2 regions of the Gluconobacter sp. GP1 genome follow, and region 1 is predicted to be linked to the other one. Evidence: riboswitches for the same ligand, from Rfam matches in the RefSeq annotation. Region 1 holds a riboswitch; the other holds the start of a gene.

Region 1 (3,402 bases):
GAGGGGGTTGTATTGCCAATACCCATTTCGCCTGGGCAAAACAGATCCAGCATGGGGGATACAGCGGTGTATCCGACCGAGACCGCGTCAAGGAATTCGTTTTCGCCCATAGCTGGGGTCGCGGTAAAATCTGCTGTGGCCATTAGATTTCGGACGGGCACAACAGCAAGGTCCGCACCAGCATTTCGGGCAAGCTGATTGATTGCTGCGCCGCCACGCTGGAAATTCGACACCATCTGGGCTGTCACATCCGCAGGCCACGGAGATACCCCCCGGCGGACCACACCATGATTCCCTGCGAAAATCGTTATCTGAACGTGCTCTAGCGTTGGTTTCTGATGGCCCTGCCATTCACCGAGCCAAATGGATAGCTCTTCCAACCGCCCGAGGCTGCCGGGAGGTTTGGTCAGAGTTGCGTCTCGCTCCGCTATCAGGGCGGCGACTTTTGGGTCGGGTTCTGGAAGTGACAGGCAGGCAGTGCGAAGTTCTGCCATGCTGGCGAAAGGGGGCTGACAGGACGAGGGCATGATGTGCGGTGGCATGACAGGTCTTTTGTGCTGTTATCAGTGACCATGCAAGAAGAAGGCGCAGGAGATATTGTGGCACAGACCATCACGCAAACAGGACTACCGGATGTGTCACTGGTCCTCGGGGGCGCCAGGTCAGGAAAAAGCAGGATCGCTGAGGCAATCATCACTGGTCTTCCGGCCCCTTGGGTTTATCTCGCGACCGGTCGGGCTTTTGATGAAGAAATGCAGGCCAGGATAGATTTGCATCGTACCACCCGTGGGAACAAAGGGTGGCGCACAGTTGAAGAGCCATTTGATATCGCTGGTGTTTTACAGGTCGAGCAGGGCGCGCCAGTCCTGGTTGATTGCCTGACTTTGTGGCTGACAAATCTCATTCTGGAAGATCGTAATGTACACGCCGCGACGAAAGATCTTCTCGAGGCGTTGCAAACACGGAAAGGCCGGACCGTTCTTGTGGGCAACGAGGTAGGGCTCGGAATTGTCCCGGACAATGCCCTGGCTCGTCGTTTCCGCGATGAAGCGGGCCTTCTTCATCAGAAGATCGCCGCAGTCGCCGGAGAAGTGCTGTTTGTGGCGGCGGGTTTGTCTTTGAAAATGAAATAAGCCCATTTCCCGGGCTTTGACACGCTTTCATCCCAGAGATAGGAGAGTGTTTGATGGTTCCTCTGAGAAGAGGATGAAAAGGGAAGCTGGTGCGGCCTTAGAAGTAGGTCAAACCCGGCACTGCCCCCGCAACTGTGGACGGTTTTCTGTCCTGCCAGTCTTTCTTTCAGGAAAGGCAGCCACTGGATTTCGATCTGGGAAGGCCCGGTGGGAGAGGAGGTGCTAATGGCGCCTCAGCCGTGAGTCAGGAGACCTGCCATCTGAGCCAAGTGTCATGATCCGGCGGGGTGCCCGGACTGTGAGGGCGCGCCATCATGTGCGTGTCACTTTCGCGATTGCGAAGGCCTTTCATCGCGCCTTTTGTTATGCCGTTGTGGCTGCAAGAGAGACGAAACCATGGCAGATCCACTGCCTCATGCTGAAGCGGGCCAGTCATCCGTTTCGCCAGTTTTCCACGTCTGTGTGACGTGTCGTCGCGGTCTACCGGTTGGGAATGATCCTGTTCAGGGGCGACAGCTCTACGATGCCTTGCTTGGCCAGGCTGCTGAAGGTGATTTCAGCGTCCAGCCCGTTGAATGTATGGCAGCCTGTAGCCGAGGCTGTATTGCCACGCTTTCCATGCCGGAAAAATGGACTTTTGTTCTAGGTGAACTTGGTCCGGAAAAGCTGTCTGACCTGCTGGCTTACCTCCAGCTTTACCGAGCATCGAAAACCGGAACAGTGATGCCGTCAAAGCGACCCGCATCGCTTTCTGATATGGTTATCGCCCGACTTCCATTTTCATTGTCTGCTTCACAGGAACTTTCATGATGTCCCAGACTGTTTCAGGCTCCGGTCGCAAGATTCCGGTTACGATCATCACGGGTTTTCTGGGGGCAGGGAAAACAACCCTTCTGCGAAATCTTCTCGCACAGGCTGATGGACGCCGTATTGCGATCGTCGTTAACGAGTTCGGTTCACTTGGGATTGACGGTGAAATTCTACGGTCTTGCGGGATCGAAGGATGTGCTGACGAGGATATCGTCGAACTCACCAACGGATGTCTCTGCTGCACGGTTGCAGACGACTTCATTCCGACCATGGGGGCTCTGATCGATCGTCCTGATCCGCCAGAGCACATCGTGATCGAGACATCTGGCCTTGCGCTGCCCAAGCCTCTTCTCAAGGCATTCAGCTGGCCCGGGATCCGTACCCGCATGACCGTTGATGGTGTGATTACGCTTGTGGACGCACCTGCTGTCGCCGCGGGTCGCTTTGCCGACGATCCGGAAGCTGTTGCTGCACAGCAGGCTGCTGACCCTTCTCTGGATCATGATAATCCGTTGGCTGAAGTCTATGAAGATCAGTTGAATGCGGCAGATCTGATTGTTCTGAACAAGACTGATCTTCTGGACGAAGCCGGGATTGATGCGGTTGAGAAGGGTATTACCGAGGCCGTGCCGCGGAAAGTTATTACGCTGCGGGCAGTAGAGGGACGACTGGACCCCGCTGTTCTGCTGGGAATTGGTGCCGGTGCCGAGGACGATCTTCAAGCGCGTCCGTCCAATCATGATGGCGCAGATGACCACGAACATGATGACTTCGAGAGTTTCGTCGTGGTCCTTCCAGAGCAGAAAAGTGCTGAAGCATTACTCAAACGCCTGAGCGAGGTTGCGGGGCAATTCGATATCCTCCGCATGAAAGGCTTTGCAGCCGTGCAGGGCAAGAAAATGCGATTGGCCGTGCAGGGTGTCGGGACCCGTTTCCGTCATGAATTTGATGTGCCTCTCGCAGATGCAGGCCGGGACGGGCGCCTCGTCGTAATTGGCCAGACAGGCCTGGATCGCGCAGCCATCGAAGCCGCATTGCTGGCGGACTGACCTGATGCATCTGCTTGTCCGGGAACGACACGGAATAGACGATCAGGACGTGGCCGAGGATCTCGGTCATGCGCCTGCTGACGTCGTGTTTCTGTCCTTCTCGGATAGCGATCTTCTGGCGCTTGAGCGGGCGTACTCCAATCTGAATGAGCAGACCCCGAACGGCGCAGGTTTTTCGCTGCGGCTGGTCAATCTTGCTCGCCTCCGACACCCCATGTCGGTCGATTTATATATTGAGCAGACCATAGCATCGTCCCGATGCGTCATCGCACGGCTTCTTGGTGGGGTGGATTACTGGCGCTATGGGGCGGAAGAACTCCGGAATTTTTGTAGCAGGAACAGCATTCCACTGGCTCTGTTGCCCGGAGATGCCCGTCAGGATGCACGGCTTGAAGAGTGGTCGAGCGTCG
Region 2 (3,402 bases), on a different contig from region 1:
TGGAATTGCTCCACCCCTTCAGCTTTCAGTGTCTGACACAGCCGGTCGGCAATCGTGGCCGCGACAAACGCGCGTGCCTGGGGCGTTTCATCCAGCCCCTCAAACAGGTCGCGCATCCACTTCGGCACGTTCGCACCACACATATCGGCAAACTTCCAGGCCTGCGCAGCACTTCCAACCGGAAGAATACCCGGCACGATCGGCCGCTCGATTCCAATGGCCGCAGCGCGGTCCCGGAAGCGTAGAAATGTGTCCGCTTCAAAGAAGAACTGCGTTAAGGCCCGGTCCGCACCCGCATCAATCTTCGCTCGCAGATGCTCCAGATCCGATCGCGGGCTAAGCGCGGCAGGATGCGTTTCCGGATATGCCGCAACGGAGATTTCGAACGGCGCAATCTCCTTCAGCCCGCGCACCAGATCCACTGCCCCCGCGTAGCCTTCCGGGTGAGGCTCATAGACGCCCCCGGCTGACGGCGGCGGATCACCACGCAGAGCCACAATGTGCTTCACACCAGCGTCCCAGTACGCCTGCGCCACGGCATTGACGTCTTCTTTGGAGGCTCCCACGCAGGTCAGATGCCCAGCCATTGGCGCGCCAGTTTCCCGAACCATGTCTTTCAGGGTGGCCAGGGTGCGGTCCCGTGTTGACCCACCTGCCCCATACGTCACGGACATAAACAGCGGACCAAAAGCAGCTAGCGTTTTTGCGTTTTCCAGCAGCGTGGCGGCTGCCTTTTCCGACTTTGCGGGGAAAAACTCGAACGAAATTGCGGGCAGAGGCCCTGTCTGTGCGGGCATCACGCCAGCTCCTTATTCAATAATTCGGATCAGTTGGGGCGTTGGCCAAGCCAGAGTTTCACGGTCAGTTCGCCTTCAAGAGCCACCGGCTCTGCGGGAACCAGACCGGCTGCGCGAAACCACGTCGCCATCTGCGCATCGGTAAATCCAAGCCGGACATGCGCATCCCGTGTGCGAAGTTCTTCCCGGTTATGGGAGGCAAAATCGATAATTAGTAAGCGACCGTTGGCATCCAGAATACGCGCGGCTTCCGCAATTACAGCAGCCGGATGCTGTGCGTAGTGCAGAACCTGATGCATGACTGCGACATCGGCTGAATGCTCTGGCAACGGAAGGGCCTGAAAGTCCCCCTGCCGCAGATCAGCCTGCTCCAGACCAGCTTCCGCAAGCTTGGTCCGCGCCAATCGCAGCATGGCAGGACTGCGATCAAACCCGATGACTGTTTGAGCGCCGGCCCCCAGCAGCTCCATCATGCGACCTGTTCCGGTGCCTATATCCACGAGCCGGCCGATCGGAGATGCTGAAAGCGTCTTTACGATCGCTGCTTCGACCTCCTGTTCGGACACATGCAAGGAACGCAATGCGTCCCATTCTGCTGCGTGGGTTTCAAACCAGTCTTCCGCCGCGAGCGCACGAACATCCCGAATGGCCTGCAAGCGAATACGATCCGCACGGATTTCCGCCGGTTCCCGCGCAGTCCATCGATCCAGCGCCATAAAGACAGGCTCCAGACGTTCCGGAACACCCAAAGTCAAAAAGACCCAGCTTCCTTCCTTGCGGCGCTCAATCAATCCCGCATCTGCCAGGATCTTCACATGCCGTGACACGCGGGGCTGGCTTTGCCCGAGCACCTGCGCCACCTCGCCGATGGACAGTTCCATCTCGCGCAGAAGGGCCAGAATCCGCAGACGGGTCATGTCTGCCAGTGCTTGGAAAATGATGAGGGCCTGTTCCATGCGGATTTACATATAAGGAGTTCTTTATATGAGCAAGAGCTATTGACTCTTTTTTAGAACATGCGGCAGTCATAAGGCTTGTCATGGTTCCATGCCGGATGTTCACGCATCCGGCGTGGCTAAGAGGGAAGCCGGTGCAAAGCCGGCGCTGCCCCCGCAACTGTCAGCGGCGAGTGCCGATTCCATACAGGCCACTGGGCGAAAGTCCGGGAAGGCGGAATCAGCGCGGAGACCCGTAAGCCAGGAGACCTGCCACGGCACATAACATCCTCCGGCGGGGCGTTCCGGACGGGTCACGCATGTCTCCACGCCGCACATTTCCTGTTCGGGGCGTGAACGATCCTGCATGCCCTGCGAGCGCACTGCCACGAACCTGTCGAGGCTTTCATGACCGTCCGCGTCGCAACTCTGGGCTTTCCGCGTATCGGCACCCGCCGTGAACTGAAAACCGCTCTTGAACAGTACTGGGCGGGAAATTCCTCCGCCGATGATCTGCTTTCCACCGCCGCGTCCCTTCGGGCGTCAGCCTGGCAGCGCCAGAAAGACCTCGGCGCAGAGATCATCCCTTCCAACGATTTTTCGCTTTACGATCATGTGCTGGATACATCCGCAATGGTCGATGCTGTTCCCGCCATTTACGGCAACGTGCAGGGCAAGGTGGACTTGGGAACCTACTTCGCCATGGCGCGCGGCTCCCAGACGACATCCGAAGAGTGTGGCTGCGGTCATGCTCATGACACCCCTCAGGATGTCCCTGCCGCCGAAATGACCAAGTGGTTTGACACGAACTACCATTACCTTGTCCCGCAATTCGCAGCAGACCAGACGTTCCGCCTCGCCTCCACAAAAGCGGTGGATGAATATCGTGAAGCCAAGGCGCTTGGGATTGAGACACGCCCTGTTCTGCTCGGCCCTGTCAGTTTCCTGCTTCTGGGAAAATGTGACGGCCCGGCGTTTGATTGCCTTGATCTGCTCCCTACCTTGCTGCCCGTTTATGAACGGGTTCTAAACGCCCTCCGAGCAGAAGGCGCAGATTGGGTTCAGATTGACGAGCCGTGTCTTGTTCTGGATCTGCCGGGAAATGCTGCCGCAGCGTTCAAGACAGCATACAAAACTCTGACAACCACAGTTCCAGACCTGAAACTGATGCTCGCCACTTATTTCGGTGCGCTCGGAAACAATCAGGACATCGCCCTAAGCCTGCCAGTTCACGGCCTGCATGTGGATCTTGTCCGCGCTCCCGAGCAGCTTGCATCCATTCTGGAAAAAGCACGACCTGATCTGCTGCTGTCTCTCGGCGTAGTGGATGGGCGGAATATCTGGAAGGCCGACCTGAACGCGCTTCTGGACCATCTTGAACCGCTGGTGGGCCAGCGTGACCTGATCCTCGCGCCGTCCTGCTCTCTCCTCCACACACCCATTGACCTGGAACGGGAGACAGATCTGGACGCGGATGTAAAATCCTGGCTCGCATTCGCCGTTCAAAAAATCGAGGAGTTGCACACACTGGCGCGCGCCCTGAATGAAGGCCGGGGCGTTGTGCAAACCATTTTAGCCGAAAACGCTGCGGCTCTTCAGGCACGTCGCTCTTCCACGAAAATCAACGATCCTGCCGTTCAGGCACGCTCTGCAGATCGCAACCCAGCTCT

Evidence for each region. Region 1 has a riboswitch for cobalamin ahead of R5H23_RS03780 (DUF1636 domain-containing protein). Riboswitches for the same ligand answer to the same signal wherever they lie in the genome.
Region 2: linked by a shared signal. The riboswitch ahead of metE (5-methyltetrahydropteroyltriglutamate--homocysteine S-methyltransferase) and the one ahead of R5H23_RS03780 (DUF1636 domain-containing protein) in region 1 are both predicted to bind cobalamin.

The regions. Positions count from the first base shown of each region.
Region 1 is NZ_JASGXC010000001.1:840,193-843,594, reverse strand. Features, by position in the region: gene cobT (nicotinate-nucleotide--dimethylbenzimidazole phosphoribosyltransferase) at 1-527, opposite strand, end outside; gene cobU (bifunctional adenosylcobinamide kinase/adenosylcobinamide-phosphate guanylyltransferase) at 573-1,133, shown strand; cobalamin riboswitch at 1,171-1,409, shown strand; gene R5H23_RS03780 (DUF1636 domain-containing protein) at 1,530-1,943, shown strand; gene cobW (cobalamin biosynthesis protein CobW) at 1,940-2,992, shown strand; gene cobN (cobaltochelatase subunit CobN) at 2,997-3,402, shown strand, end outside.
Region 2 is NZ_JASGXC010000002.1:70,152-73,553, reverse strand. Features, by position in the region: gene metF (methylenetetrahydrofolate reductase [NAD(P)H]) at 1-797, opposite strand, end outside; gene R5H23_RS04870 (metalloregulator ArsR/SmtB family transcription factor) at 827-1,753, opposite strand; cobalamin riboswitch at 1,821-2,025, shown strand; gene metE (5-methyltetrahydropteroyltriglutamate--homocysteine S-methyltransferase) at 2,141-3,402, shown strand, end outside.